Regions from separate parts of the Bacillus sp. 11B20 genome, predicted to be linked through region 3. Evidence: riboswitches for the same ligand, from Rfam matches in the RefSeq annotation. Region 3 holds a riboswitch; each other region holds the start of a gene.
What was found. A riboswitch is a leader RNA that binds a small molecule or an ion and turns the genes downstream of it on or off. The one in region 3 is predicted to bind S-adenosylmethionine.

Region 1: linked by a shared signal. The riboswitch ahead of mtnW (2,3-diketo-5-methylthiopentyl-1-phosphate enolase) and the one ahead of ACN6NB_RS07350 (DUF2292 domain-containing protein) in region 3 are both predicted to bind S-adenosylmethionine.
Region 2: linked by a shared signal. The riboswitch ahead of metK (methionine adenosyltransferase) and the one ahead of ACN6NB_RS07350 (DUF2292 domain-containing protein) in region 3 are both predicted to bind S-adenosylmethionine.

The regions. Positions count from the first base shown of each region.
Region 1 is NZ_JBLZWZ010000007.1:397,200-408,087, forward strand. It holds gene ACN6NB_RS06275 (DUF421 domain-containing protein) at 1-513, shown strand, start outside; gene ACN6NB_RS06280 (hypothetical protein) at 520-684, shown strand; gene ACN6NB_RS06285 (hypothetical protein) at 677-850, shown strand; gene ACN6NB_RS06290 (acyltransferase family protein) at 878-1,897, opposite strand; gene ACN6NB_RS06295 (PAS domain-containing sensor histidine kinase) at 2,191-4,401, shown strand; gene ACN6NB_RS06300 (methylated-DNA--[protein]-cysteine S-methyltransferase) at 4,403-4,894, shown strand; gene ACN6NB_RS06305 (hypothetical protein) at 4,984-5,121, shown strand; gene mtnA (S-methyl-5-thioribose-1-phosphate isomerase) at 5,146-6,207, opposite strand; gene mtnK (S-methyl-5-thioribose kinase) at 6,214-7,407, opposite strand; SAM riboswitch class I at 7,488-7,645, opposite strand; gene ACN6NB_RS06320 (pyridoxal phosphate-dependent aminotransferase) at 7,810-9,000, shown strand; SAM riboswitch class I at 9,045-9,146, shown strand; gene mtnW (2,3-diketo-5-methylthiopentyl-1-phosphate enolase) at 9,249-10,469, shown strand; gene ACN6NB_RS06330 (2-hydroxy-3-keto-5-methylthiopentenyl-1-phosphate phosphatase) at 10,469-10,888, shown strand, end outside.
Region 2 is NZ_JBLZWZ010000008.1:863,694-874,581, reverse strand. It holds gene ACN6NB_RS13835 (carotenoid biosynthesis protein) at 1-663, shown strand, start outside; gene ACN6NB_RS13830 (lysophospholipid acyltransferase family protein) at 632-1,378, shown strand; gene ACN6NB_RS13825 (glycosyltransferase family 2 protein) at 1,363-2,490, shown strand; gene ACN6NB_RS13820 (phytoene desaturase family protein) at 2,487-3,968, shown strand; gene ACN6NB_RS13815 (alpha/beta hydrolase family protein) at 3,995-4,789, shown strand; gene ACN6NB_RS13810 (DUF2584 domain-containing protein) at 4,829-5,071, shown strand; gene pckA (phosphoenolpyruvate carboxykinase (ATP)) at 5,114-6,700, opposite strand; SAM riboswitch class I at 6,927-7,061, shown strand; gene metK (methionine adenosyltransferase) at 7,257-8,459, shown strand; gene asnB (asparagine synthase (glutamine-hydrolyzing)) at 8,608-10,506, shown strand; gene ACN6NB_RS13790 (gamma carbonic anhydrase) at 10,649-10,888, opposite strand, start outside.
Region 3 is NZ_JBLZWZ010000007.1:601,132-612,019, reverse strand. It holds gene ACN6NB_RS07390 (Rqc2 family fibronectin-binding protein) at 1-806, shown strand, start outside; gene ACN6NB_RS07385 (precorrin-2 dehydrogenase/sirohydrochlorin ferrochelatase family protein) at 841-1,344, opposite strand; gene ACN6NB_RS07380 (sirohydrochlorin chelatase) at 1,325-2,110, opposite strand; gene cobA (uroporphyrinogen-III C-methyltransferase) at 2,184-2,939, opposite strand; gene cysC (adenylyl-sulfate kinase) at 2,969-3,562, opposite strand; gene sat (sulfate adenylyltransferase) at 3,577-4,713, opposite strand; gene ACN6NB_RS07360 (inorganic phosphate transporter) at 4,771-5,835, opposite strand; gene ACN6NB_RS07355 (phosphoadenylyl-sulfate reductase) at 5,849-6,550, opposite strand; gene ACN6NB_RS07350 (DUF2292 domain-containing protein) at 6,596-6,700, opposite strand; SAM riboswitch class I at 6,817-6,919, opposite strand; gene pyrE (orotate phosphoribosyltransferase) at 7,082-7,720, opposite strand; gene pyrF (orotidine-5'-phosphate decarboxylase) at 7,728-8,432, opposite strand; gene ACN6NB_RS07335 (dihydroorotate dehydrogenase) at 8,404-9,336, opposite strand; gene ACN6NB_RS07330 (dihydroorotate dehydrogenase electron transfer subunit) at 9,330-10,106, opposite strand; gene carB (carbamoyl-phosphate synthase (glutamine-hydrolyzing) large subunit) at 10,103-10,888, opposite strand, start outside.

The DNA.
Region 1 (10,888 bases), 200 kb from region 3:
GATGTGTTATGGAAAGCAATTGTCATGCTGCTAGTTGGTACCTTGCTGCTGAGAATAGCAGGACCTAAATCCATTAGTCAATTAACTGTACAACAAACAGTCATTATGATTTCAATCGGATCGATTATTATCCAACCCTTTATTGAGCATAGTTTACTTGAAACCATTTATGCAGCTACCATCTTTATTGTGGCACTTGTCATTATGGAAAAGCTGTCGATTCAATCTGATTTCTTTGAAAAGTTACTTTCTGGAAAATCAGTCGTGATTTTACAGGATGGCGAAATGCTTGATCATAAGCTGAAGAAAATAAGGCTCACAAGGGATCAATTTAAAATGCGTTTAAAGCAGCAAGGCATCACTGACATCAGCTGTCTCAAAAAAGCCACGCTAGAAGCCAATGGACAAATTGGCTTTGAGTTAAAACCTGAGGAAAAGCCAGTGACGGTCAAGCAAATGAAGGAACTCCTTGACCAATTAAGAGAAGAACTAAACCTGACAAAAAAGGACTGATTTCAGATGAAAAGAAAAGCAGCGAAAAATGAAGCATTAACAAATAATATGACGCCGACAGAAAGCATGGCACATGATCAAGGGCAAACCCAATTTGACGAACAATCAAGAGATCGTCAGGCAAACCGTAATTCTCATAAAGGGAAACAAGGGGGAGCATCTCGTGACTAAGAAGCATATGAAGAGCAAAGAGATGAAGGATCATAAAAAGCCGATGGACCCAGATATTTTAGAAGAGGAATTTGGCAGTGAGCTTGGAGATATCAACAGCAGCAAATGGATTGATACGTTGATGAAGCCAAAGAAAGATGCTGCATGTAAACAGAATAAGAAATAGAAAAAACGATCCAATAAGGATCGTTTTTTATTTGATATAACTCCCTTGCCTGCCGGTGATCGTTCGCATGAAGTTGTTCATTTTGAGCTCAATCACTGGCTGTGCAACGGTTTTAACAAAAGTGCTAGACAGGGTAAAGGTTAACAGAATGGTCAGCAGCAATAAAATAAGAACACTTGCTGCATTTAGCGCCCAGTCATCAAACCAAGTGGTTCTTAGCAGCTTGATCACAAAGCCATGTAATAAATAAACATATAACGTTCTTGTTCCCCATTTTGTAAAGAAGAAACGGCGTGTTGGAACTAATGCAAAGAAGCTGAATGTAGCACCAAATGCAAGCAAATACCAAGCCATTCGTTTCATCGCCGCAATCATTCCTTCATCTCCTAGAGAAGCATACGACTTTGAGCCAAATAAGAAGGAATAATCAAATTCATAGAAGTAGCAAAACAGGAAGACAGCCATCAATACAAAAAGTGCTGCCAGTTTTCCTTTGCTTGTACGAATGAATTCAAAATGCTGCTTTTTTAAATAAAATCCAGCTAAAAACATAGGCAAAAAGACAAACGTACGTGATAAGCTGAGTGTATTGCTGATGCTGTCCACATAACCGACAAGTAATGCAATCGATAAACTGACGATCATCGCCCAGTGGAACGGTAGTTTTGAAAAAGGAATAAGCAGCAAATTCCAAAAGAATAAACTAATTAAAAACCATAAGGACCATTGCGGATCAATTGGATTTAAATTGGTTATGCTTTGATCCTGTAATAGGTAATAGTAAACCGAATAGATCACCTGAAAGATTAAATATGGGATGATCAGCTTAACGGCGACTTTTTTCATAAAGCCCGGTTTTCTAAAACCTTTTGCAAAAAAGCCAGAAACTAAAATAAAGGCGGGCATGTGAAAGGTATAAATAAACTTGTATAAATAGAGCATCCAGTCATTATCGTGAATGAATGATCGTAACAAATGACCAAAAACAACTAGAAAAATCAGAAGGAATTTTGCATTATCAAAATAACTATCTCGTGAAGATGCCATAACATCACCTTTCCTGCTCGATTTCAAACATAAATGTTCTAAGTGCACTGTTCCCTTATTTGCCCCATTCTAAAATACATTTTCGCTTAATTCGCTATTTGATGTGAAATTGTAGAACGGTTGTAAAAGAAGCGTAAGAAAAGTGAATTGTTATACAATCCTGTCATCCAAATGAAATAAATGAGACAGTCTTCGTGTAAAAAGTTATCTTTTTTTATGAGTCGAATGAAGGAACAATGAAAATATTGTAGAAATATTGTAGAGGAATGAGGCTGGAAAAGGAGTGTAAGAGAATGACTGAAACGCTCGATGGCAATAGATTAACCCCTGCAGGAGATATCAGAAAATTAGAAAAAGAGAACGAATATTTGCGAACTGAGTTGATGCAGCAAAAAATGCTGTTAAATAAGACGCTAGATGCCATTTTTATATTTGATCAACACCTCAACATCATCCAAGCCAACGAAGCAACATGCAGGCTTGTACAGACACCGAAAGAAGACCTCCTCAATAAATCCGTTCTAGATTTCCTATACGGCATCCCGAAAGATAAAGTTGAATGCTCACTCGATCTATTTTTTCGAAAAGGTACGTTAAAAAGAGAAATCTCCATTCAGCTTGAAAGTGGTGAAACAAAATACATTGAATTTGTTGCAGAGCATGACACCATGAATCAGCAATATATTGTGGTCATGCGAGACATTTCCTCCAAAAAAATATTAGAACGAGAACGCTCCATGAATGAGCAGCTGTTCAAAGATTTGTTTGACCGAGCCATTGACGGGATGGTCATATTTGATCAGGATGGCTGCATGATTGATGCGAATCATTCTTTTTGTCAGAGCTTTGAGCTGCAAAAGACTGATTTAACCGATCGGTATTTGCATGAATTTGTTGAAGGAGATAATCTTCCAGCTTTGCAGCATCTTTTAACGTCACTTAAAGAAACAGGGAAAGCAAAAGGGGAGCTTCCTGTTACCCTTCAATCTGGCCAGCAAAAATTATTCGAACTCACCATTACATCAAATGTGATGAGTGGTTTTTATATGTCCATCATGCGGGATATTACAGAAAAAAGACTGATGGAAGAGAAACTGTTAAAAAGTGAAGAACGCTTTAGAGAAATTTTCGAAAATGCAATGGATGCCATCATCATATGGGCGGATGATGGAGAGATTGTGAGAGCCAATGAATCAGCCTGTCGAATTTTTGAATTACCGATGCACTCGCTGATTGGCAAAAAACTTACCGACTTTCTCGTCAAATCTGATAAGAGATATAGACCAACAAGAAGACGCTATATCCGCAATCATGAAATAAGGGAAGAGCTATTGTTCAAAATGGCAAATGGGCAGTATAAAGAGCTTGAGTTTACATCAAAACATGCGGTATTAGAAGGACAGCACCTAACCATTTTACGTAATGTAAGTGATCGAAAAAGAATGGAGCAGGAGCTGCGCGAAAGTGAGCTCAAATTCCGTAAAGTATTTAATGGGTCAATGGACGGCATTGTTCTTTTTGATAATCAATACCGAATCATTGAAGTCAATCCATCTGCAAGCGAGCTGCTTCAATTGAAGGACGATCATTTAACAGAAATGAATCTTTTCCACATCCTTGCCCCTTATCAAATTGAAAATTTGGCTCAACCAGCCGAGGCGATGTCATTAGATGAAATGGACAATGAGGTTCCGTTTGTACTGAACCATCCAGATCAGCGTATACTGGAGTTCTCTTTTAAACGTAACATTATCCATAATATGAATTTGGCCATCTTTAGAGATGTGACAGAGCGGAAGGAATTAGAAGAGCGGGTGAGAAAATCAGATACCCTTCATGTGGTCGGAGAGCTTGCTGCTGGAATTGCTCATGAAATTAGAAACCCGATGACAGCATTAAAAGGCTTCATTCAGCTATTAAAAGGAAATATTGAAGGGGAGTATTCGCTCTATTTTAATGTCATCACATCAGAGCTGAAAAGAATAGAATCCATCATCACTGAATTTTTGATTTTAGCGAAACCGCAAGCCATTGTATATGAAGAAAAAAATGTGGTGCAAATTGTGAAAGACACGATGGATCTTCTGCACGCACAGGCGAATCTTGGCAATGTTCAAATGCATCTCAATGTGCTGGATGAGATTCCACTCATTTATTGTGAACAAAACCAATTAAAGCAAGTCTTTATTAACATTTTAAAAAATGCAATTGAAGTCATGCCGCGCAAAGGAAATGTCTATGTGAGCATTCAGCGAAAGGGCGAGGAGCATATTGTCATTTCCTTGCGTGATGAAGGCTGCGGAATGGCGGAGGATAAGCTAAAGCGTCTAGGTGAGCCTTTTTATACAACGAAAGAAAGAGGAACTGGACTTGGGTTAATGGTTAGTTATAAAATTATTGAAGAGCATCAAGGAACCATTGAGGTAGAAAGTGAGGAAGGCGTAGGAACCGTCTTCCATCTCACGCTGCCACTAAGGCAGCAGAAACAAGAAGGAGAGCAGTAACGTGTATTATACCGTCTATCACGCACCCATTGGGGCATTATACATACTAGAAAAGGACGATGCCATCATCGAGGTGATGTTTGATGATGAGCCGTTTTTAGCAAAAAAGCAGGCAGTGAATTTAAAGCAAGCAGATACGCCTGTCTTACAAGAAGCGAAAAAGCAGCTGGATGAATATTTCAAGGGAGAGCGTCAAGTATTCGATCTCCCGCTCAAGCAAACAGGTTCTCCGTTCCAAGAGCAGGTGTGGGGAGCATTGTCGGCCATTCCATATGGTGAATCAAAAAGCTATGCAGACATTGCAGAGGCGATAGGCAATCCCAAGGCTGTAAGAGCCATCGGACAAGCTAACAGACGAAATGCATTACCTATTTTTATTCCGTGTCACAGGGTGATTGGAAAAGACCGGTCTCTGACGGGCTATGCAGGATCGAAGACAGACATGAAAGCGGTCCTCCTTGAATTAGAAGGCATCCCATTTGTTCAAAAATAAATCGATTGACCTGTTCCGAATTTTTCCTGAGCAACATATCCTTTTATTAAGCTAAAAAAGTTGGTTGAGGGAAAAAGGAGGGCGCTGGCATGTTTTGGGGCAAAAAAGGTAAAGTGTATGCAGTTACGTCACTATGTGTCAAAATGAACGTTTTGACGGAAGAACAGAAAGAAGAAATCTTAACAAAAACGAATCAAGAAACAAAAAAGCGCGGTGCTCTTAAATGACAAGAACACGGCGCTTTTTTGCGATCATTGGGAGATGCTTTCGGCGAAAAGAGCATCAATCTCTTCTGCATAGTTCGATGTGATAATTCCCTTTTCTGTAATGATGCCTGAAATGAGATGATGAGGAGTGACATCAAAGGCGGGATTGAATACTTGAACATCGGGCGGTGCAATGGGGACACCGTTTAATTCCTTTACTTCCAGCGGGTCGCGCTCTTCAATTGGGATATCTGACCCGTCATGGGTGGATACATCAAAAGTGGAAAGCGGTGCTGCTACAAAAAACGGAATGTGAAAATGCTTGGCTAGAACGGCAAGACCTAACGTTCCAATCTTATTCGCTGTATCTCCATTACGAGCGATACGGTCAGCTCCAACAATGACAGCAGAAATTTGCTTTTCTTTCATCGTATGGGCGGCCATGTTATCTGTAATGAGTGTCACATCCACGCCGCCTTGCATGAGCTCCCATGTTGTCAGACGAGCGCCTTGAAGAACAGGGCGTGTTTCACATGCATAAATGTGAAGGTCAAGATTTTTCTTTTTGGCTAAATAAAAGGGAGCAAGGGCTGTTCCGTACCGGCTCGTTGCAATGGAGCCTGCATTACAAATGGTCATGATACGGTCACCTGATTTAAAGAGCTGAAGTGCATTTTGACCGATTTGTCTGCATATTTCTTCATCTTCAATTTGAATTTGAATGGCTTCATGGACAAGATCTGTTTTAGCTGCATTTACTGATGCTGCACGCTGAATGCGCTGCAGCAGCCGGTCTAATGCCCAGGCGAGGTTCACAGCAGTTGGACGAGCACTGTTTAAATATTCTTTGATTCGAATCACTTCTTGTTTAAAAACATCGATTTCTTCTGTCTCAATGGCTTGCGCACTAAGTGCCAGTCCAAATGCTGCTGTAATGCCAATCGCAGGGGCTCCGCGTACTTTTAATGTCACAATTGCATCATACACATCTTCTTTCGTATATAAATGCTCAAAGACGGTTTCGGTCGGTAATTTTTGCTGATTTAAAATGTGAATACGGTTTTCTTCCCATTCGACAGAACGGGGGACTTCAAATTCTTTTGACAAAACCCGTCACTCCTTTACAGATGGCTGGAATAATGCGACGAGGTCAGACGCTGTTTCCACTGCATGATATTGTTTGATAAATGTTTTTCCAAGTGTCAGTGCTGCTTTTTTCTGTTGAATCCGTCTAGTTGGTGATGGAATCGCATCAAGATCAGCGGCATGAGCAAGGCCAATTGTTCGGCGGACAAGCTCACAGCCGGCAAAGCCTGTCGCTTCTTTTAAAATCCGGTCAAACGTTGTTTCTAAAAAGCTGTCCGATACACTAAATGCTTCAATGCTGTCCTCTTTCCAAGCTTTTGTGAACACTTCTTTGAATGTTGCCCATACATTGACGACATGGTCAAAAAGGTGCTGCTGCTCGTGTTCATTCTCGCGAGATAAAGCATTCAGGAACAGATTGGCGATAAAGTGGCCGATATCGAATCCAAAGGGACCGTAAAACGCGAATTCTGGATCAATGATTTTCGTTTCAGTCTCATTTGCAAAAATACTGCCTGTATGAAGATCTCCATGAACCAATGTTTCAGCTGATGTCAGGAAGATACGCTTCAATTCTGCTGCTTTGGCCTGCACTTCAAGATCTGCCCAAAGCGCTTCTGCTGATTCTCTTAATTCTTCTTCGAAGTCATTTGTTTCACTATCAAAGAAAGGGTCTGTGAAGACAAGTTTTTCTGTGATATCACACAGGTCAGGGTTCGTAAATTGCTTCACAAATTGTTTTTTGATTTTAGGATTTGTCGCAAAGTCAGATGTGTAAAAAAGTGTTTTTCCTAAAAATTCTCCAACATGATCAGATAAATGCGGATATTGTTTTCCGGCAATTAGCCCTTTTCTGACGATTTCTAAGTGTGAGAGATCCTCCATGGCTGTCACTGCAAGAGCTGTATCCGAGTAATAGACCGCTGGTACGAGATGCGGAGCATATTCTGACTGTTTGATCAGGGCAGCACTTTCAATTCTTGCCCGGTCTAATGTAAGAGGCCAGCTCTCACCAACCACCTTTGCATAAGGCAGCGCCTGCTTGATGATCAATCCTTTTTCTTGTTTGTGATCATAAATATGAAAGACGTAATTTAAATTCCCGTCGCCGATTTCAGTACAAGTCAAATGACTGCTTTCTTGGATTAAGCCAAGTCTAATTGCGAGTGCAACTGCCGAGCTTTCTGTTAGTTCTTCATATGATGCCGTAAGTGTAACCAATTGCTTCCCCTCCAAATCATATAAAAAAGCCTCTTTCTCCTGAGAGAAAGAGGCTTGATGGTGTGTATGCTCAAAGCCTCTCTTATCTCTCAGCACATACGTCTGATGGAATTAGCACCGTGCCCTATAAGACAATTGTCTTGGCGCGTTACTTGCTGCGCCCCACTTCACAGTGGTATTAACGGTCGGTTGCTGTTGGGGTCAAAAGGCCAAATCCCTCGCCCAACTCTCGATAAGAGAAATCAATATGTAATTGTTTCGTGTCTGTTTGCATTTCTTAATTCAAGATATTATCAGAGCTGCGCTTTACATGTCAATCTTTTTTCAAAATTGCTTTACAATTCATAAAACAATCCATTACAGTGATTGTATTGTTACGTAACTTGAATAGAAGGTGAAGAAATGGAATTCCAGCAATCAGATGTGTTGAAACAATTACCGAAACAATTTTTTGCGTCCCTTGTCCAAAAGGTGCAGAAAAAAGTGCAGGAAGGGGCAGATATCATTAATTTGGGGCAGGGAAATCCTGATCAGCCAACTCCTCCGCACATTGTAAAAGCCATGCAGGAAGCGGTAGCAAAACCTGAAAATCATCAATACTCCTCATTCCGTGGAACAGCGAAATTAAAAAAGGCCGCTGCCGCTTTTTATGAAAGAGAATATGGCGTTACGCTTGATCCAAAGACGGAAATTGCGATTTTATTTGGCGGGAAAGCAGGGCTTGTTGAGCTGCCTCAATGCCTGCTGAATCCGGGTGATACGCTTCTCGTCCCTGACCCAGGTTATCCTGATTATTGGTCAGGTGCTGTACTTGCTGGAGCTCATATGGTGACCATGCCACTTCTTGAAAAAAATGATTTTTTACCTGACTACGATTTGCTGCCTGAGGATGATAAGAAAAAGGCGAAATTAATGTACTTAAATTACCCCAACAATCCGACGGGGGCTACGGCAAGCCGTTCATTTTTTGAAGAAACCGTGACATTTGCGAAAGATCACAAGCTTTGTGTTGTTCATGATTTTGCATATGGCGGCATTGGATTTGATGGAGAAAAGCCGATCAGCTTTCTGCAAGTAGATGGAGCGAAAGAGACGGGAATAGAAATTTACACATTGTCTAAAACGTACAATATGGCAGGGTGGAGAGTAGGATTTGCAGCAGGTAATCCGTCTGTTATTGAAGCGATTGAGCTTTATCAGGATCATTTGTTTGTCTCGTTGTTTAAAGCCACGCAGGATGCAGCAGCGGAAGCCCTATTAAGCGATCAAACGTGCGTACGGGTGCAAAATGACCGATATGAGAAAAGACGGAATGTGTGGATAGCTGCCTGCAAAGAAATTGGCTGGGAAGTCAGTGCTCCAAAGGGATCATTTTTTGCTTGGTTAAAGGTGCCAGAAGGATATACATCTGAAGCCTTTTCTGATTTATTATTAGAAAAAGCGCATGTTGTTGTAGCGCCAGGTAATGGCTTTGGTGCTCACGGTGAAGGGTACGTGAGAGTAGGGCTTCTAACAAGCGAGGAGCGGTTACAAGAAGCTGCTCAGCGCATCGCTGCCTTGAAGCTGTTTGAAAAAAAGCCATTGACAACATAAAAAAATGGTGCGATAATTCAGGCAATATTTAAGAAAATTGAATATTCTTATCAAGAGTAGGCAGAGGGACTAGCCCAATGAAGCCCGGCAACCGACTTCCATGAAGCACGGTGCTAATTCTTGCAGCAAGCGCTGAGAGATAAGATTCGGATGAATAACACGAAATAACCTCTTTAAGGCGCTCAAGAAGCACTTGAAGAGGTTTTTTTATTGAACATATGCATGATGCAATCGAAAGGGGATTCCTAGTGAGTGAATTACTGGCAACATACGTATTAACACATCGAGAGGATGAACAAATAAATCGAAAAGCGGAGCAGATCGCGCTTGGTTTAACAGTTGGATCATGGACGGATTTGCCTCAGCTCAAAAAGGAGCAGCTTCAAAAGCATAAAGGCCGAGTTGAAAAAGTATTAGAAAAGGCTGCTCCAGCCGAAAATGGCCTTTATCAATCAGAGGTGACCATTGCTTATCCTGAGGCAAACTTTTCAGCAGATTTACCAGCTGTTTTCACGACGATTTTTGGAAAGCTTTCACTAGACGGAAAAGTGAAGCTAGTCGATATCCAATTTTCTGAAGAATTTAAAAAAAGCCTGCCAGGACCGGCATTTGGAATTGATGGCATACGAAATAAGGTAAATGTATTTGATCGTCCATTATTGATGAGTATTTTTAAAGGTGTTATCGGCCGTGATATGCAGGATTTAAAAGAGCAGCTCCGTTTACAGGCATTAGGCGAGGTTGACCTCATCAAAGACGATGAAATTTTATTTGAAAGTCCATTAGCTCCTTTTGAAGAGCGAATCAAAGAAGGAAAAGAGATTTTAAAAGAAACCTATGAAGAGACAGGACACCGCACGCTGTATGCTGTCAATTTAACGGGCAGAACCTTTGACCTGAGGGATCGAGCGAGAAAGGCCGCTGAACTTGGAGCAGATGCGCTCTTATTCAATGTCTTTGCTTACGGTCTTGATGTCATGCAAAGCTTAGCTGAGGATCCAGATATTCCACTGCCTATTATGGCGCATCCCGCAGTGAGTGGTGCATTGACATCCTCTCCTGAATATGGATTCTCGCATTCTCTTCTTTTAGGCAAATTAAACCGATATGCTGGCGCTGATTTGAGCCTCTTTCCCTCACCTTATGGATCGGTTGCACTTCCGAAAAAGGATGCCCTTGGAATCTATGAAGCTTGCGTGAAAGAGGATACGGTTCAAAAAACATTCCCTGTCCCGTCAGCAGGCATTCATCCAGGAATGGTTCCAGTATTGATCAAAGATTTTGGAATTGATCATGTGATTAACGCAGGTGGAGGCATTCACGGACATCCGCGGGGAGCCATCGGCGGAGGGAAGGCATTTCGTTCGATCATTGATGCCGTGATACAGGAAGAGTCTATCCAAGATAAGGCGGCTTCCTGCCAAGACTTAAAAGCGGCACTTGATCTTTGGGGAAGGGTAGCAGAATAATGAAAAAACCAATTGTGTGTTGTGATTTTGATGGAACAATTACAAAAAATGATAATATCATCCGCATCATGAAACAGTTTGCACCGAGTGAATGGACGAAACTGAAGGATGGTGTCCTGTCAAAGGAAATTACCATTCAAGAAGGCGTCGGGCAGATGTTTCAATTACTGACAAGTGATCAGAAGGAAGCCATTCAATCATTTATTTTAGAGGATACAGAGATTCGAGAAGGATTTAAGGAATTTGTGGATGAGGTAAAAAAAGCAGACATTCCTTTCTATGTACTTAGTGGGGGGATGGACTTTTTTGTCTACCCCATCCTCGAAGGCATTGTCGATCGAGACGATATTTATTGCAATCATGCATCATTTGGGGAAGAGCATATTCAGATTGAATGGCCGCATGCCTGCGATACGCAA
Region 2 (10,888 bases), on a different contig from region 3:
GAGGTGCCAGTATGGCTTCAATTTGCAAATGGCATTTTCCTTGTGCTGTATGCCTGCTGTGTGATAGAGATTGGGCGAAATATTTATGGATCATGGGGAATGGTGATCAAACGGGCAGCCATTGTCGGCGTGCTGACATTTACGGTTGAATGGATTGGGATCACAACCGGATTTCCTTTCGGAGGTTATGACTATTATCCAACGTTAGGTTTTCTAGTGGCAGGGGTACCTTTAACCATTGCTTTTGCATGGGTTGGAGTATTTTTAAACAGTCTTTTTTTATCTAGTCAGCAGTCGAAGTGGAAACGAGCGGTCGAAACGGGGATATGGATTGTCTTGCTTGACCTCATATTAGACCCAGTAGCAGCTGAACGGAAATTTTGGGTGTGGTATGACGGCGGTGGTTTTTATGGTATTCCTTTTGAGAATTTTGTGAGCTGGGGTATGATTGGAGCAGGACTTTCCTTTCTCTTCCCGCTTGTTCAGATTGATCAAAAGGCTCTGAGCTGGACGAGCCGTATTTATCAGGCAATGGTGTTCTTTTTTGGTGTGCTGGCATTAAAGGGCGGGCTCGAGGTCATTTTTTATTTAGCACTGATCATTGTTATTTTGTGTGAAGGAAGGGTTCAATTTGAAAGAAAGCGACAAAAGCCGATCGTTTAGACGTATATTTTCTCTTTATCTTGAGCGGTATTTACTTCATAAACATTTCCGCTGCGTGATGATGAAAGGCGCTGTGGACCCAAACGAGAAGCTGCCTGTTCTTTATCTCGCCAATCATAGCTCATGGTGGGATGGACTCATCCTCTTTCTTTTAACAGAAAAAGCGTCCGAACTCGATCACTATATGATGATGGAAGAGAAGCAGTTGAAGCAATATGCCTTTTTTCGTAAGCTTGGTGCTTTTCCGGTTCAGAAAGAGAATCTGAAAAGTGTGAAGCAAGCATTAATGACGGCAAAAAAGAACATGCAGGCTGGCGGGGCTGTATGGCTTTTTCCACAGGGGAAAATCATGCATCAGGACAGACGGCCGCTTGAATTAGAGGGCGGGGCTTCATTTTTAGTGAGACAATTTGAGCAAGTCGTGGTGAAGCCTGTGACCTTGCATTATACATTTAATCAATTTCAAAAGCCGACAGTATCTGCTTTGTTTGGTGAAGATACCTTAGTATCTGGCGGGGCACTTCGAAGAAAGGACGTGACGCATCTGCTCAGAGATCTGCTTGAAACGCAGTTAAACGCACATCAAGCACAGGTCATCGCAGATCCTGATTTTTCAAACAATCAAGAATTTAGACAGATGACAAGGACAAGTCAGTCAACAAGTGATGCGTTTGATTCCTTTAAAAAGTGGGTGAAAACATGGCGGTCTTCCTAACTGTGATCAGTGTACTCTTGCTCTGTCAGTTTATTTTCACCATATGGAATATGAGGCAGCTTCCTGTTTTAAAGCCAGCATCCTTTCCGCGGGGTGAACCGATTTCATTATCAATTCTGATTCCAGCAAGAAATGAGGAAAATCGGATCGAAGCCTGTCTTCAGTCGATCGTTGATCAACGTCTTTACCCGAAAGAGCTCATCGTCCTTGATGACCATTCGACAGATCAGACAAGAGCGATTGTGGAACGCTTTGCAGAAAGTTACCCGTGGATCCGTGTCCAGTCAGGTCAACCATTAAAGCGCGGCTGGCTTGGTAAATCATATGCCTGTTCTCAGCTCGCGGAAGCTGCTGCTTCTGACTGGCTGCTATTTTTAGATGCGGATGTCCGGTTAAAAAAAGGGGCAGTTGAATCAGTGTACAAGCAGTTATGCATGCAAAAAACGGGCATGCTGTCAGGTTTTCCAGAACAGAAAACAGGTACATTTTTTGAGCATCTTGTGGTTCCTATGATGATGTTTACCATTGGCTGTCATCTGCCAGTGAAATGGGTAAGAAAATCTAAGAATCCCGCTTTTGCCGCAGCACATGGCGGTTTTATTGCCGTTGAAAAGAATTGTTATCACGACATTGGCGGGCATGAAGCGATCAAGAATTCACTAGTTGATGATATGGCCTTGGCTAGACGGGTGAAGGAAAAAGGCTTTCCGTTCACACTTGCAAGCATTCATCCATTTGTGTATATGAGAATGTATGAGAGTGGACAAGAGGTTTGGGAAGGTTACCGGAAAAATTTATTCCCAGGTGTGAATCGAAGCATTGCTTTGTTAAGCAGTGTATTTTGTTTATACACCCTCCTTTATTTGGTTCCTGTCATTTGTTTCATGATCGCATTGTTTCAGCTGGATGTTTTGAGCGTATGCTTAGCGATTCTTTGTTATGGGCTGGGTGTGTCGATTAAAGCGGCAATAGATACTGAAAATGGGCGGACATCTGCGATGGCTTTTTTATTGCCGGTCAGTATTTTAAGCCTGATTGCTATCGGTTTTGCTTCTATGAAAATTGGTCTGAAAAAAGAAGGGTATGAATGGAAAGGGAGAAAGTACGAATGAAAAAAGTGATCATCATCGGCGGCGGACTTGGCGGATTATCAGCCGCGATCCGTCTCCAGTCACGCGGGGTTCAGGTCACCATTTTAGAAAAAGAAGCGGTTTTAGGCGGGAAATTGCAGCGCCATCACGAGGCAGGCTACTCTTTTGATTTAGGACCGAGTACCATTACAATGAAGGCATATTTTGAAGAAGTGTTTACAGCCTGTCATAGACGGATGGAGGATTATGTGACCTTTTATCCGATTTCTCCGCTGACCAAAAATATTTTTTCAGATGGCCATACGGTCGAGTTTACGCAGAATATTGAGCAAATGGAGTCCCAAATTGCTGCATTCAGTCCTGAAGATGCGAAGCAATACCGCGCATTTTTACAGGAATCAAAGACGCTTTTTCAAAAGGCAGAGGAGCAGTTTTTAAATCGTTTGTTATTGAGCTGGAAGGATAAGGCGGATTTAAAGCTGATGAAAGCACTTCTCGCTGTCAAACCGTTCACATCCGTTCAGCGCCTGCTGCGTCAATATTTCCGTCATCCCCATACATTGGCGATGTTTGGTCGGTATGCCACTTATATCGGCTCTTCTCCCTACGAAGCGCCGGCTATTTTTAACATGATGGCATATTTAGAAGGGGAGAAAGGGATTTATGGAATACAAGGCGGTACATATCGTTTAGTTGAGGCATTTGAGACACTGGCAAAAGAATTAGGCGTTCAGATTCACCTCAATGAACAAGTGAACAAGATTCATGTGAAGGATCGGCGGATCAAAGGAGTGGAGACGGATCAGCAGATGTATGAGGCAGATCAAGTCATTGCAGGAGCAGATGCGCTGACTGTATACCGTCATCTTATAGATGAAAAAGACCGTCCTCGTTTTTTAAATCAAAAACTGGCTGGTATTGAACCGTCGTTGTCGGGCTTTGTTCTCTTATTAGGTGTACCTAAAGTCTATGAACAGCTCGCTCATCACACTGTGTTTTTCCCTGAGGATTATGAGCAAGAATTCAAAGATATTTTTCAGAAAAAACAACTGCCTCAAGACCCGACGCTCTACATATGCTATTCAGGTCATTCAGAACCAGCTTTAAGCGGAGGAGCGGGAAGAAGCAACCTGTTTGTACTGGCCAATGCACCATATGTGACAAAAGAGCAAGATTGGGACATGCTAAAGGAGACATATCGTCAGCATGTAAAAAACAAATTAATGGACAAAGGTCTTTTTGATTTGGATGAGCTGATCGAATATGAAGCGGTTCAAACCCCGCTCGATCTGCAGCAGAAAACGGGAGCATATCGTGGAGCCATTTATGGCATGTCTTCAAACTCGTTCAAACAGGCGTTCTTTCGCATCAATAATCAGTCAAAGGACATTGAAGGACTTTGGTTTGTTGGGGGAACAAGTCATCCAGGCGGCGGCACGCCAATGGTGACAAAATCAGGCCAGCTTGTCGCAGAAGCGATGCTGAAGCAATGGACGTAAACAGAGATGAAAAGGAGAGAAATCGAGTGATTGTGGAAAAAAGAAGATTTCCGTCGCCCCATCCGCATATTCACTTATATACAGTGACCTATGAGGCAGATGGACTTCGGATGAAAGGACTGCTCGCTGAGCCGGCCCGAGAAGGTCTCTACGACGGCTTTTTGTACTTACGAGGCGGCATTAAAAATGTGGGGATGGTCAGACCTGGCCGGATTGTGCAATTTGCCGCGCAGGGTTTTGTCGTCTTTGCTCCCTTTTACCGGGGAAACCAAGGAGGCGAAGGGAACGAAGATTTTGCCGGAGAAGATCGAAAAGATGCTTTTGCTGCCTTTCAGCTGTTAAAGCAGCACAAAAAAGTGAAGAAGGATCGCATTCATATCTTTGGTTTTTCGCGAGGCGGTATTATGGGCATCTGGACCGCTGTAGAAATGAAACAGGAGGCGGCTTCCTTTGTCACATGGGGAGGCGTCAGTGACATGAAACTGACTTATGAAGAGCGTGTGGATATGAGACGGATGATGAAGCGTGTGATTGGTGGTCCGCCGCATAAGGTGCCAGAGGCATATGAGAACAGAACCCCTTTAAATGATGTGGATAAAATTGAAGCACCTGTCCTGATCATCCACGGAGAAGAGGACCAAAATGTATCGATTGAGCATGCATATTTGTTAGAAGATGCACTGCGCCAGCACGGGAAGTCTGTGGAGACGTGGTATTTCCATGGATACAACCACTATTTCCCGCCGCAGCATAATCGAGAAATTGTGAGAAGGCTGACCACATGGATGCACAGCCGAAAAAGCGGAAATGTGTTAAAATAAGCAGTATAACGAAATATAGAAAGTAGGGGGATTTTCATTATGGGAATGCCTGTTGAATTTAATACAATGATTGTCACAAAGGGAAAAGAGACAAGAATTGAAGAAAATGTATTTGAACTCATGAAGGATGGATACCGCATTTATCCGTTAAATATTCCACTTGAGGTGCGCAAAACGAAAGACGGAGAAAAAACAGGGACAGCACATGTTGAAAAACTAGAGCTGACAGACAATGTCACGAAGGTGACGTACCGCCTTGTGTCATTGCATTCAACAAACTAAAAAAAGCTGAGGGATTGAATCTCCTCAGCTTTTTTCATTTGGTTATACGAGTGGTCCGCCTTTGGCTTCAATGTCACTTGCCGCGTGGCTGAATTTTTGGAAGTTCTTTTTAAATTCATTGGCAAGGAAGTGTGCTTTTTCTTGATAAGCCTTTTGGTCATCCCATGTTTTTGCAGGTTGAAGCACTTCATCTGGTACACCAGGAATATGAAGCGGGATGTGTAAGCCAAAGATGTCATCAGTGATCATTTCAGCATTATCAAGGTCACCTTCGATTGCTGCCTGAACCATTGCTCTTGTATGAGCGAGATTCATTCGTTTGCCTGTGCCATAGCCTCCGCCAGTCCAGCCTGTATTCACAAGGAATACTTTAGCACCGTGCTCATCGATCTTTTTGCCAAGCATTTCAGCATAGACGTGAGCTGGAAGCGGGAGGAATGGTGAACCGAAGCACGTAGAGAATGTCGTTTCTGGTGATGTGACACCGCGCTCAGTTCCCGCTAATTTACTTGTGTACCCGCTCAAGAAATGGTACATTGCCTGTTCTTTTGTTAAACGGCTGATTGGAGGTAAGACGCCAAACGCATCAGCTGTTAAGAAAACAATGGCAGATGGATGTCCTGCGATACTTGGTTTCACGATGTTATCAATCATTTCGATTGGGTAAGCAGCGCGTGTATTTTCAGTAAAGAATGTATCATCATAATCCGCTTCACGTGTTTCTTCATCAAGCACAACGTTCTCAAGAACTGATCCGAAGCTGATCGCTTTGTAGATCTGTGGTTCTTTTTCTTCACTTAAGTTCACACATTTCGCATAGCATCCGCCCTCGATATTGAAGACTCCTGTGCCAGACCAGCCATGTTCGTCGTCTCCGATCAGCTTGCGGCTTGCGCTTGCAGAAAGCGTCGTTTTCCCAGTACCTGAAAGTCCAAAGAATAAGGCTACATCGCCTTCTTGACCTACGTTTGCTGAGCAGTGCATGGATAAAATATCTTGCTCAGGAAGCAGGTAGTTCATCACAGAGAAAATGGACTTTTTCATTTCTCCTGCATATTCTGTTCCACCGATAAGAATCGTGCGTTTTTCAAAAGAAACGATGATAAACGTTTCAGAGTTTGTGCCATCTGTTGCAGGATCTGCTTTGAAGTGCGGTGCAGATAAGATGGTGAAAGGTTTTTCATTTGAAGAAGGTGTTGACCCGTCAGGTCTGATAAATAGCTGCTTGGCAAAAAGATTGTGCCATGCGAATTCGTTTACAACTGTAATCGGCATACGATATCTTTCATCAGCGCCTGCAAACCCTTCAAAGACGAATAGTTCATCACGTTCTTTTAAGTATGACACAACCTTTGTATATAAACGGTCAAATGCTTCTTTGGAGATCGGCTGGTTGACTTGACCCCAATCGATTTTATGCTCAGAGCTTTCTTCTTTGACGATAAATTTATCTTTAGGCGAACGTCCTGTGTAGGCTCCAGTTGTCGCGCGGACAGCTCCTGTTGATGTTAAAACGCCTTCATTACGTGCCAAAATCTTTTCAACAAGTTTCGGAACAGATAAATTTTGGTGCGTATTTTCTAATGAGAGCAATGACTGCAAATCTTCTTTTAAATCCACTGAGTTCATAAAAAAACCCTTCCTTTACCGTTGAATTTGTTTGTTTCGATTAGTATAACACATTAATAATAATAGTCTATACTATTTAAACATTTTTGTGTGTGTTTTTTCATTTCTGCTATGAAAATATGCTTTTTGGTGATGCTAATGATGAGGAGAAAAAAGAGGGAGATAATTCTTATGAAGCATTGACATGACGCAAGGGTTTAAGATAAGATATCTTATTGAACGGATACTCTTATCCCGAGTTGGTGGAGGGACAGGCCCGATGAAGCCCAGCAACCGGTTTCTTATGAAAAAGGCATGAACATGCTGAGAAACCAAGGTGCTAACCTGATGCAAGGTACAAGAACACCTTGAGCGATAAGAGTGAAAGGCATGCGATCTCAGACCCTTTCCTCGCAATGAAGGAAATGGTTTTTTTATTTTTGGGATATCATATGAACAAATTGCCAATAACATCTCTAATATAAACGTTTTTAAATATAAGAGGGAACGAGTTCCGTATCATATTGGAGGCCTCATCTTGGGATGATGTGGTCTTGTACAGGAGGAAATAGCCATTATGAGTCAAAATCGTCGTTTATTTACTTCAGAATCAGTGACAGAAGGACATCCGGATAAAATCTGTGATCAAATTTCAGACAGCATTTTGGATGAAATTTTAAAGAAAGATCCAAATGCACGTGTTGCCTGTGAAACTTCTGTTACAACCGGTCTCGTATTAGTAAGCGGTGAAATTACAACGTCTACTTATGTCGATATTCCAAAGACGGTGCGTGACACAATTAAGGAAATTGGCTACACACGTGCGAAATATGGTTTTGATGCGGAAACATGTGCGGTCCTTACATCAATTGATGAACAGTCTGCTGATATTGCGCAAGGTGTAGACAAAGCGCTTGAAGCACGTGAAGGAACAATGACTGAAGAAGAAATTGATGCGATTGGTGCAGGTGACCAAGGATTGATGTTTGGTTTTGCCAACAACGAAACCGAAGAGCTCATGCCGCTGCCGATTTCCCTAGCGCATAAATTATCTCGCCGTTTAACAGAAGTACGTAAGAATGAGACACTTGCATACCTTCGTCCAGACGGAAAAACACAAGTCACAGTTGAATATGATGAGCAAAACAAACCAGTTCGTATTGACACAGTGGTTATTTCTACGCAGCATGCACCAGAAGTGACGCTTGAACAAATCCAAAGTGACTTAAAAGAGCATGTCATCAGCCCTGTCGTTCCAAGTGAACTGATTGATGAACAGACAAAATACTTTATTAACCCAACTGGCCGTTTCGTGATCGGTGGACCTCAAGGGGATGCTGGTTTAACTGGACGTAAAATCATCGTTGATACGTATGGCGGATATGCTCGTCATGGCGGCGGTGCTTTCTCAGGTAAGGATGCAACGAAGGTTGACCGTTCTGCGGCATATGCTGCTCGTTACGTAGCGAAAAACATCGTAGCTGCCGGCCTTGCAGATTCTTGTGAAGTACAGCTTGCTTATGCAATTGGTGTTGCACAGCCTGTATCGATTTCAATTGATACATTCGGAACAGGAAAAGCTTCTGAAGAAAAATTAATTGAAGTGGTTCGTGCAAACTTTGATCTTCGTCCAGCTGGCATTATTAAAATGCTTGACCTGCGCCGTCCGATCTACAAACAAACAGCTGCATACGGACATTTCGGCCGTCACGACTTAGATCTTCCGTGGGAAAAAACGGATAAAGCCGAAACACTTCGTAAAGAAGCATTGGGACAATAACAACATAGAAAACCGCTTATTTTAAGCGGTTTTCCTTTTGATTAAAAAAAAATCTGTAAAAAGCGAAAAAATGTGAAACAAAATCGGACAAAATACTGTCTAATTATAGGTCTACTTTTAAGAAATAACATAACGTGGAGGCAATAATATGTGTGGGTTTGTTGGTGTATTTAATCACCGTCCATTGTCCGAAACTACTGAACAGGAAGAGCTAATTAAACAAATGAATCGTCTCATCGTTCATCGCGGTCCGGATGATGAGGGTTACTTTCATGATGAGCATGTAGGATTTGGATTTAGACGTTTAAGTATTATAGATGTTGAGCACGGAAAGCAGCCGCTTTCTTATGAAGATGAAAAGTACTGGATTATTTTCAACGGAGAAATTTATAACTATGTGGAGCTGAAGGAAGAGCTTGTGAAAAAAGGCTATACATTCAGCACAGATTCAGATACGGAAGTACTTCTTGCCACATACCGTCATTATAAAGAAGAAGCGGCTTCAAAGCTTCGCGGCATGTTTGCATTTTTAATTTGGGATAAAGAAGCGCAATTATTATATGGCGCAAGAGATCCTTTTGGCATCAAACCGCTTTATTTTACACAAATGGATGAGCAAGTGTACTTTGCGTCTGAACGCAAAAGCTTGATGGCAGTGAACGAGAACATTTTATTTGATGAGACATCCTTACAGCAATACATGTCATTCCAGTTCGTACCTGAGCCAAATACACTTGATCAAAAGGTGCACAAAGTAGAGCCTGGTCATCAGTTTACTTTACGCCCAGGACAGGAGATTGAATTTAAGACTTACTGGAAAGTTCAATTCAAGCCTGAACAAACACAAGAACAAAAGCTGATTGAAGAAGTCCGCGATGCAATCTATGATTCTGTGAAAATTCACATGAGAAGTGATGTTCCTGTTGGTTCATTCCTATCAGGTGGTATCGATTCTTCTTTCATCGTATCTGTCGCAAAGGAATTTCATCCTGAGCTGAAGACGTTTTCTGTTGGTTTCCAGCAGGATGGCTTTAGTGAAGTTGATGTGGCGAAGGAAACGGCTGATAAGCTGGGCTTACAAAACTTCAGCGCTGTGATTTCTCCTGAGGAATATATGAATGAGCTTCCGAAAATTGTTTGGCATTTAGATGATCCTTTAGCTGATCCGGCGGCGATTCCATTGTACTTCGTGGCAAAGGAAGCCAAGAAACAAGTGACGGTTGTTCTTTCTGGTGAGGGAGCAGACGAGCTGTTCGGTGGTTATAATATTTACCGTGAGCCGCTTTCTCTTAAACCATTTGAATCTGTTCCATCTATGCTGAAAAAGCTTCTTCTTCGTCTGGCGCGCTTAATGCCAGAAGGAATGAAAGGAAAAAGCTTTATCGTCCGTGGCTGTACACCATTAGAGGAGCGTTATATCGGTAATGCGAAAATCTTTGAAGAGCCAGTAAAGAAAAACCTCTTAAAGCAGTATGATCCGAACATTACATATCGTGATGTGACGAAGACATACTTCGAGGAAAGTGCAGGCTACAGTGATATTAACAAAATGCAATATGTTGATATTCATACGTGGATGCGCGGTGACATCTTATTGAAAGCAGATAAGATGACAATGGCGAATTCCCTTGAGCTTCGTGTTCCATTCCTTGATAAGGTCGTATTTGAAGCGGCTTCTAAAATTCCAGAAGAGCTGAAAACAAAAGATGGCACAACGAAATATTTATTGCGTAAAGCAGCAGAAGGCATTGTGCCTGACCATGTGTTAAACCGCAAGAAGCTGGGCTTCCCTGTTCCAATTCGTCATTGGCTGAAAAATGAGATGAACGCTTGGGCGAAAGACATCATTAAAAACAGTCAAACGGACGAATATATTAACAAAGCATATGTGCTTGATTTATTAAATGAACATTGTGCTGGTAAGGCAGATCATAGCCGTAAGATTTGGACCGTTCTGATCTTTATGATTTGGCACAGCATTTATGTGGAGCGCAGTATTGATCCAGAGCAATTGAATCATCAACCAAAAGAAGTCATCTTCAGTTAATGAAAAAAGGTTTTCAGCTTTGTGCTGAAAACCTTTTTTGTCATGATAGAAAGCGGTGGATAAGGGTAAAATAACAAGCGGTTCATAGTTATTGCTTAATATCCTGAAAAAAACATGATAAAGTGAAGATACACGTATGATGTTAACGAGATAAAAGGGAACGATAGTATTGTCCTTTTTCTACATATTCTCTGCGGATTCGGTCCATGTCTTGAATATCTTCATCTGTTAAGAGCCGAACGACTTTGGCTGGACGGCCAAAAGCGAGTGATCCTTTTGGGATGACCTTGCCTTGAGGGACAAGACTTCCTGCACCGATAAAGGCGCCTTCGCCGATCTCCGCACCATCGAGAATGATGGACCCCATGCCAATGAGGGCATT
Region 3 (10,888 bases):
AAAAGAAAAATGAAAACAAGCTAAAAAAGCTAAAAAGAACCCTTGAAGAATCTCAGGATGCACACAAATATCAGCTCTATGGCGAATTGTTAACAGCCAATTTATATGCGATCAAAAAAGGGGATAAAGAAGCGACTGTCATCAATTATTACGATGAAGACGGCGGAGAAATTACAATCCCGCTTAAAACAAACAAAACCCCTTCTGAAAATGCACAAGCATACTTTACAAAATATCAAAAGGCAAAAAATGCAGTAGAAGCTGTAAATGAACAAATTAAGCGGACACATGAAGAAATTGCTTATTTTGAAGAGCTGATTCAGCAGCTGTCCTCTGCTTCGCCGAAGGATTTAGAGGAAATGAGAGAAGAGCTTGTTGAAGGAAAATATTTGCGCGCTAAACAAAAGCGTCACGCCAAAAAGAAAAAACCGACGGCCATTCAGCTCGAAACGTATGAATCGTCCCAAGGTATTCCGATTTTAGTTGGAAAAAATAACAAACAAAACGAGCATTTGACTACAAAGGCAGCTGCTCGTGATGATATTTGGCTGCATACAAAGGATATTCCTGGATCACATGTCGTCATTCGTCACCAAGCACCTGATGAACAAACGCTGCTTGAAGCGGCTCAAATTGCCGCCTACTTTTCGAAAGCAAAAGAGTCCAGCTCCGTTCCTGTCGACTATACAAAAATCCGTCATGTGAAAAAGCCGAATGGAGCAAAGCCTGGCTTTGTTACGTATGATCAGCAGCAAACATTATTTGTCACGCCTGACCAAGATCTTGTGCTCAAGCTGAGAAAATAAATAAGAAAAGCCGATAAAATCCTGACATGAGGATTTATCGGCTTTTTCTTTGTCGCTTTTTTCTTTCGATGTAAAGGGCATCAAGTGCGTCAATATCCTCTTGTTCAAGCAAGGATTCAATTGCCGCCGCCAGCTGTTTTGTCCGGGCGGGGCTTGCACCGCTTGTAGAGACTGAAATCGTCACTTTTCCTGCTTTGACAACCTTCGGCACCATCACATTGCCTAGCTCTGATTGGCTCACACAATTCACGAGCTGGTGAGGCTGTGCTGTTTGTGCAATCCATTCATTTACCGAAGGGTCATTTGTCGCAGCTACAATGAAAAATGCATCCTTCAAATCTTCAGCATCTACCTTCTTTTCCTTCCAATTCAATTGGTATGTATCAATGAAGTGTGCCATCTCTTCAGAAAGATTAGGACTGACAACGGTTATATGGCAAGGCTCCGTGCACAGCGCCTTTGCTCGTCTTAACGCCACCGATCCGCCGCCGGCAATGACCACTTGTTTATTGGTTAAATCAAGATGGACTGGAAGCATGGCTTTCTCCTCGGAAACGAAACGCATCGTCTTTGTTTAAAATGGTTTCTTGCACGCGTTCAATATAAGCTGCTTTAACATGTGGATGAAAGCCAATATACCGGCATACCCGGACATCTTTCAGCCGCTTTCTCGCCTGAGCGGCTTCACTTTCAATTTCTTTCATTAAAATTCCGGTAAACAGCAAGTAAGGAACGATATAGACAGGCCCATCGTCATCTGCTGATAACTGCGCGAGAACATCTCTATAATTTGGCTCACATGCTGTGATAAAACACGGAAGAACCTCTGCATGCGGAAGCAGACTTCGGACATCATCTGCAATGCCAAACACATCTCGCTTCACATCCGGATCAGAGCTCCCGCGGCCAATTAAAAGAATCCGCGCCCGCTCGCCTTGATATCCTGCTTCTTCAATTCTTGCGGCAACCGCTTTTGTTACTTCTTGATTCACCCCGATTGGCTTTCCATATGTGACCTTCACTTGCGGAAATCGCGCGCGCACTTTCTCAATTTCGACCGGTATATCCGATTTAGCATGCATGGCAGTTAAAAGGAGGAGCGGGACGATGGCAATGTGTGTCGCTCCTTTTTTCACACAGGCCTCAAATCCTTCTTCTATAGAAGGGTCCGTCAGCTCTAAAAAACAAATTTCTTGTATATCTGCTTTCACTAACGGCATACAGCTTTTCATAAAAGAAATGGCCTTATCTTGCGCCTCTTTTACTCGGCTTCCATGCCCAACATAAAGGACAGCTTGTTTCATGCGGCTCCTCCCTCTCACTTATTTCATCAGACGAAAAGACACGATGTATGTACGTGTCTTTTCTCTATCATTCTCATTTCTCGATTAATGCGGGTTCAAACCAGTTCAGTTTTTGATGAAAATGAACGACATCTCCAACAACAATTAAACTTGGATGCTCGATCCCTTCTTTTTCAACGGTTTCAGACAGTGTCGCCACAGTGCAGCAAGTTGTCTTTTGCCTCGTCGTGGTTCCCCAGTGTATAAATGCAGCGGGTGTTTCTGGATCCCGTCCATTTTTTAAAAGCAGGCGCTGCACTCTTTCCACGTTTTTGACACCCATGTAAATCACAAGAGTATCAATCCCTGTAGCCAGCGCCTCCCATTTTTCTTCAAAATGTTCATCCTTTTGATAGTGACCCGTGACAAAAGCAACATTTGAGCTGAATTCACGGTGTGTCACAGGGATTCCCGCATAAGCAGCTGCCGCAATACCAGAAGTAATTCCTGGGACAACCTCATACGGAATCCCGTGCTCAGCTAAGCATTCGATTTCTTCACCGCCGCGGCCAAAGACAAAGGGGTCGCCGCCTTTCAGCCGAACGACAACGTTCCCTTCCTTTGCATGAGCCACAAGCGCTTCATTGATGGCTTCCTGTCTCATTGTATGATGATTTGGCAGCTTTCCGCAATAAATCAATTCCGCCTCTGGTTTGGCGTGGGCGAGAATGTCTTGATTGACAAGACGATCATATAAGATGACATCTGCCTGCTGTATCGCCTTATGGGCCTTTAATGTGATTAAATCTGGGTCTCCGGGTCCAGCACCCACAATGTATACTTTCCCCATCTTGCTTTTCTCCCCCTGCCATCAGGCGATTATTTCGTTGTTGCTTTTACATAATCTACAAGACGCTGTTTGGATTCCTCACGGGATAATTCCCCTGTATCTAAGACGAGCTCAGGCTCAGCTGGCTCTTCATATGGTGAATCGATTCCAGTGAAAAATGGAATTTCGCCGTTTCTCGCTTTTTTATATAACCCTTTTGGATCACGCTCTTCACACACGTTCAGATCACATTTGACAAACACTTCGTGAAATTCCCCATCTTCGACTAACTGTCTGACAATGTGGCGGTCTTCTTGGAATGGAGAAATAAAAGCAGTGATGACAATCGTACCTTGTTCCACAAATAATTTCGCCACTTCTCCGATTCGGCGGATGTTTTCTTTTCTGTCGTCATCTGAAAACCCTAGATCTTTATTGAGTCCGTGCCGCACGTTATCGCCGTCAAGAACGGTGACTTGATAGCCTTGTTCAAACAGCTCTCTTGCAGCTGCATTTGCAATCGTTGATTTACCTGATCCGCTTAAACCTGTAAGCCAGATAATGCCGCTTTTATGCTTGTTTTTCTGTTGATATTCTTTTTTTGTAATAGATGCATCATGCCACACGATATGTTCGTTGCTCATGTCATACCCTCCCTTTAAGATACCGTCGTTTTTAATCCTTCGATTAATGTTTCAATGACTTCTTTTCGGCTGAACGTGCTTGGTGGTAATTCACCGTTTCTCAGCATCGTTCGAACTTTTGTACCTGAAAGAATGACATGCTCGCTTTTGTCGTGAGGACACGTTTTTGGTGTGGCCATCGCTTCACATGTATTACAGTAGAAGCTGTGTTCAAATTTTAATGGAGTAATACCGATTTCTTCGCTTGTAAATTGATCAAATAGTTCCTGCGCCTCGTATGTGCCGTAATAGTCACCAACACCTGCATGATCTCTTCCGACAATAAAATGGGTGCAGCCATAATTTTTACGAACAAGCGCGTGAAATATCGCTTCTTTTGGTCCAGCATAACGCATTGCAGCAGGAAAAACACCTAAAAAGACGCGGTCTTTTGGATAATAACCATTCAATAACACTTGATAGCTTTTCATTCTCACATCTGCCGGGATATCGTCAGATTTTGTTTCACCGACAAGCGGATTTAAAAATAAACCATCGACCGTTTCTAATGCTGTTTTTTGAATATATTCATGCGCACGATGAACCGGGTTTCTCGTTTGGAAACCAACAATGGTTTTCCAGCCATTTTCTTTAAATTGACGTCTTGTTTCTTCTGGCTCATACGTAAATTGAGGGAATGGTTTTTCACTGCGTTTCGTCAGTGTAATTTTCCCGCCAATGTAAGTATCACCGCGTTCAAATAATTTTTTCACGCCTGGATGATTGCGGTCATCAGTTTTATAGATATTTACCGCTTCTTTTTCCTTATCTGGTGTGTATTGATCCTCTACTTCAATGACCCCATATACAGTTCCATTATAAGATAAGCACACGATATCGCCTTGATGGATTTCCGCCGCCTTTTCTTTTGTCACTGGCAGTGTAATAGGAAGAGACCAAACGACACCACTTGCTAGCCGCATATTGCTCACAACTGCTTCATAATCAGCTTTTGTTAAAAACCCTTCAATTGGACTATATCCGCCAATTGCAATGAGTTCAAGGTCTGCAAAGGAGATCGCATCTAGTTCAATTTCCTTTGCAGCTGTGCTGAGATCATATTCTTCATTTACTCGATTAATTAATACGCCACCATGTGGTGTTAAACTCATTTGTTCATCTTCCTCTCAATGTTCATATTTATTAGATGTTAATAGTCGGATTTGTGATTAAATCCCGCCGCCCTGTTCATGAATAGAGCTGCTCTCATTTTTGACTGCCTTCATCAGACTCAGCGCACCAAGTGAGGCAAGCAGTACACTCATCATGATAAAGATAGAGTAATAGTCTCCTTTTAAGAAAAGGCTCACCAGCAAATACGATAGGCTGAGTGATAAGAAGGGTGACACCACCCACACTTTCAGCATTTTTTTCACAACATGTTTGTGAAAAATGTTTGGCCCGCCTTTTGCCATTCCAAGCCCGATAATAGACGAGGAGGTGATTTGTGTAAGCGGAACAGGCAGCCCAAAAATAGAGCTGACGATGACAAGCCCGGCACCGGTACTCGAAAGTAAAATCCCTTCGCCCGTTTGATAGCGGGTGATTTTCTTTCCGTTTGTTTCTAGTACCCTTCTCCCAAGCAAAAGCGCACCAAGTGCAACAAAGATCCCGCCGTAAAGAGTTCCTTGCCCGACTGACAAAACGCCTGACGCGACAAGCGGACCGACCGCATTTGCGACATTGTTCATACCAGCTGAAAACGCCTCTAGAAATCCGCTGAGGATTAACACGACAGATAAAATAGCTGTGCCTTTTTTAGACAGCTTCCGTTTAGGGAACATTCTGATGATTTTGACGACAGCAAAGGTAAAAAGAAAGGCGAAAATCGGGATGATCACCCAAAATGCCACAATCACTAAAATGGATTTCACAAACAATACTTTATACGCGACGGCCACACCAACCACAGCCCCTACTGTGACCTCACTTGTTGATAAAGGGATCGCCATCAGATTCGCTATGAAAAGTGATAGTGCAGCAGAACCAATGATAATACAAACGATTTCAAGTGTAATGACTGATTCTGGCATAATACCAGAGCTGATCGTTTTGACGACCTCACCGCCGCCAATCACTGAACCTGCTAAAATCCCAACTGCACAAACGCTGAGCGCATAAATGGGCTTTTGAATCGCGCCTGACCCGTACGCAATGCCCATAGAAGCAGCTGCTCCGCTTGCGCCTATGTTTAAAGCAAAGAATAGACTAAATAAAATTGCGGCGATTTCCATACATTATGCTCCCTTACTCATGTAATCCGCACTCTGTCTTTGCTGTGCCTGACCATCTGCCAGAACGCAGATCATCTGCAGTAAATGCTGGCTGTGTACACGGTGCACAGCCGATACTTGGATATCCCTGGTCATGCAGCGGATTATAAGTAAGTTCTTCTCTAGATGCATATCTCCATATGTCCTTCCACGTCCAATGGATAAGCGGACATACTTTCACTGATTTGAATTTTTCATCCTTATTTAAGAAATTCGTCCCTGCTCGTTTTGGTGACTGCTCTCTTCTTAAACCGGAAAGCCAAGCTGGATAACCAGATAGGGCTTCTTGCAAAGGAATGACCTTACGCATATGGCAGCAGCTTTGAGGATTTGTTTTCCATAATTGTTCACCGTGCTGCTCATTTTGCTGTTCAACCGTCAGCTCAGGCGTTTTCAATTCAATGTCTAAACCCGGGTATCTTTCCTTTACTGCATCAATTGTGTCGTATGTTTCTTTAAAATGCAGACCTGTATCTAAAAAGACAATTTTCGCATCTTTTTTTACTTTTGCAATCAGATCAATCAGAACGATGCCCTCAATCCCAAAGCTGCACGCATATACGAGCTGGTCACCATAATGACCGTACGCCCATTTCAGTACAGACAGGGCTCCTTTATACAAATCATCTTCTTGAAATGTAATGGACGGCTCTTGCCAATTTTCATAAGTTAACATGATTTCTCCCCTTCCGGAGTACAGCTCATATTGCTTTTTTCCGCACTACTTCAATCTAATTTTTTCGTTCTTTTCCACTTGAATCACTTGACCGTCCTGAACAATTAACGTAATTGAACCGAATTTCATATCCCCAATCAGTTCTTGCATATGCTTTACTAAGTCCTCATCCTGATTTTGTTTCACTTCCATCTCCTCTTCCTCCTCACCGTTAAAATAAAAAAACTTTCTTTCAGTCCGAAAGAAAGATGAGGAAGCTCACGATTTCCTTATCTTTCAAAATAGAATCATTTTGCAGGAAGTAGCACCTTGCGAATCGCAGGTTGCCGGGTTTCATCGGGCCAGTCCCTCCACCTCTCTGGATAAGAGTTTCAATTTGTCTTAAATATTAACACAATTCAAACAAAAGTCAACCCGACTTTATTGATAGGATTAGTTTTTATTAAAATTTGAGTCTATTTTACTATTTTTACCTAAACAAAAAAACTGTGCGGGCAGGCACAGTTTTTGTTAACGATGGGCTTTCACTTTTCAGACCGTTTCTTCCATCCAAGATTCAGAGGAAGGATCTTGTCTCCAGCGTTTTAGTTTGTTCATCGCAGCAGGCTCAATCGCTTTCAATTCAAGTGCCACGTCTGTCAATGTGTCATAGTCTGTTAAGGTGACATATGGAATATTTTTTTCTTGAAATGCTGCCGCTGCTTTTGGCAGTCCGTATGTGAAGATCGCGGCAACTCCTAGTACCTCGCAGCCCTCATCTTGAAGAGCAGCGACCACTTCAAGTACACTGCCTCCTGTGGAAATAAGGTCTTCTACAACGACAACCTTTTGGCCTTTTGATACGGCCCCTTCAATTTGATTTCCTTTTCCATGTGCTTTCGGCTTACTTCTGACATAACACATCGGGATGTTCAAGCGGTCTGCTGCTAATGCCGCATGAGGAATGCCTGCTGTTGCAGTACCCGCGACAACCTCTGCTCCCTTGAAATGAGTGAGAATCAAATCTTTTAGACCTTCAGCAATGTCGTGTCTCACTTGTGGATATGACAATGTCAGGCGGTTATCACAATAGATCGGTGATTTTATACCGCTCGCCCATGTAAACGGTTCGTCTGGTTTTAATGAGACCGCTTTGATTTGTAATAGATGTTTCGCGATTTTTGATTTCATCTGGCAGTCACTCCCACTCTTTCAAAATTTGATGATAGGCTTCTATTGGTTTATCAACTTTTGTGATTGATCTTCCGACAACGATTTGTGAAACACCTTGCTCTTTTGCATAGGCCGGTGTCGCCACGCGCTGTTGGTCATCGGTTTGATCATTCGGTAAGCGAATTCCTGGCGTTACAGTGAGAAAGGATGGTGAAATATGTTCATGAAGTGCTTTAGATTCATGAACAGAGCAAACAACCCCGTCTAGCCCACTTTCATATGCTAATTGTCCGTACCGGATAACAGTCTCTTGCAGCGGACGGTCAATGAGTAATTCATTTCTCATCATGTCTTCTGACGTACTAGTCAGCTGGGTCACTGCAATGATGCCCGGGCGGTTTTGTCCGGCAGGGGTTCCGCTTTCAAGTCCCTCTAACGCAGCCTGCATCATTCGTTTCCCGCCAGCAGCATGCACATTGACCAAATCAACACCAAGTGCAGCAAGCCGGTTCATCGCTTTTTGCACGGTTGTTGGAATATCATGTAATTTTAGATCAAGAAAAATGCGGCAATTTTTTTCTTTCAGCGCATCAAGAATGGCAGGTCCTTCTTGGTAAAACAGCTCCATGCCGACCTTCACAAATAATGGTGTCCCTTCAAAAGGGTCTAAAAAGGCAAGCGCGTCCTTCCCTGATGGAAAATCAAGCGCGATGATGGGCAAGTGCTTCATGTTTCCAGCTCCTTCCGATGCATTCCTCTACAGATGAATAACCATATGCTGCTAACACATTTGGCAGCTCTTCAATAATTTCCGGGCAAATAAATGGATTTACAAAATTGGCTGTGCCGACAGCTACTGCACTTGCACCTGCTAGTAAAAATTCAAGTACATCTTCAGCACTTTGCACTCCGCCCATCCCGATAATCGGAATAGAAACCGCTTGACTCACCTCGTGTACCATGCGCACAGCGACCGGTTTGACAGCTGGTCCTGATAATCCACCTGTTTTATTGGCAAGGATGGGTTTCCCTGTTTTTAAATCTAAACGCATACCGATTAATGTGTTAATCATGGTGAGTCCATCCGCTCCAGCAGCTTCAATCGCTTGAGCAATCTCCACAATATTTGCTACGTTAGGTGACAGCTTGACATAGACAGGTACAGACGAGACTTCCTTGACCGCTTTTGTCAATGACGCCGCCATATTTGGATCTGTACCGAAGGCAATCCCGCCTGTTTTCACATTTGGGCAAGAAATATTCAGTTCAAGGGCATGAACATTTTTTGCTTGGCTGATTTGCTTGGCTACTTCCACATAATCATCAACCTGTGAGCCAGCAACATTCGCAATAATAGGTGTATCAAATTGTTCAAGCCAAGGCAGCTCATTTTCAAGCACGCCTTTTAGACCCGGATTTTGAAGGCCGATTGCATTAAGCATACCAGCTCCTGTCTCGGCTACCCTTGGCGTGGGATTGCCAAATCTCGGTTCAAGGGTTGTGGCTTTGATCATGATACCGCCTAGCAATGATAGGTCATATAAGGATGCAAATTCTCTCCCGAACCCGAAGCAGCCTGATGCAGGGATGATTGGATTTTTTAAAGATAATCCCGGTAACTCAACGTTTAGCATGACAACGCCACCTCCTCTGCTTTAAAAACAGGTCCATCAAGACAGACTTTGACGTAAGGTTTGTCGAGCTGATCGGTATGACAGACACATGCAAAGCACGCACCAATTCCGCAGCCCATTCGTTCTTCCATCGAAATGTAGACGGGCTTATCAGGATACGTGTCTTTCAGCGCTTTTAGCATAGGTGTTGGACCGCATGAAAGCAGCACATCAAAGCTCAGGTTTTGCTCTTTTATCACATCTGTTACAAAGCCTTTAGCACCGTATGTGCCATCAACCGTTGCAATAAACGTATCGCCGAGTGCTTGAAATTTCTCCTCGTAAAATACATCCTTTTTCGATTGAAAGCCGAGGACATGCTTCACGATGACGCCTTTTTTCGTTAAACGCTTGGACAGTTCATATAGAGGCGGTACGCCAATTCCGCCGCCGACTAGTAATGCCGTCTCTCCGGGCTGGACGACTGAAGGATCATACCCGTTTCCAAGCGGCCCTAATACATCGACTGATTCTCCCTCCCGCTTTTGGGAGAGGAGCTTTGTGCCCTCTCCCTCTGCGCGGTAAATGATGGTTGCTTCTTGTTGCTCGGCATGAATGTTGGCAATACTGATCGGTCTTCTCAGCAGTGGTGTCATGGATTCACTGACCTTTAGATGAAGAAATTGTCCAGCCGTTTGAAAGGAGTCCACAAGGTCACCTTTTAATGTCATTTCGTAAATATGATCAGCGATCTCTCGGTTCGAGACGACCGTCAAGTATGCTTTTTTCATATCGTTACTGTCACCTCAGCATTCGTTTTCACTTCTGGCATTTCATCCGCTCTAAATGTCATGCTCTCAAGCACTCTTAAAATGGCTTCTGCAGTATCTAGGGACGTTAAGCAAGCCACTCCGTTTTCAACAGATTCACGTCTAATTCTAAAGCCGTCTCTTGCCGGCTGTTTTCCTTTTGTTAAGGTGTTGATGACAAATTGCGCTTCCCCGTTTCGAATGACATCGAGAAGATTTTTGCCTTCTTCTCCGATTTTGCCGACCACACTTGATGGAATGGAGGCTTGTTTTAAATAATTCGCCGTTCCTTCTGTCGCTAAAATATGATAGCCGATTGAATGGAATCTTCTTGCGATCTCAAGTCCTTCTTCTTTATCCTTATCAGCCACTGTCAGAAGTACTGTTCCGTCATTAGGAATTTGAATACCTGAGGCAATCAATCCTTTATATAGGGCTTTTTCGATCGTGACATCTTTCCCCATGACTTCACCTGTTGATTTCATTTCAGGTCCGAGTGTAATATCGACTCTTCTTAATTTAGCAAAAGAGAAGACTGGGACTTTAACGTACACTCCTTCTTGCTCTATGTGAAGCCCTTCTTCGTAGCCATAATTTTTGAGCTTGTCTCCTAAGATGACTTTTGTCGCAAGGTTGGCCATCGGAATGCCTGTGATTTTACTTAAGAAAGGAACCGTCCGGCTTGATCGCGGGTTCACTTCAAGTACATACACTTCACCTTTTGATAGGACAAATTGGATGTTCAAAAGCCCAATAATGTTAAG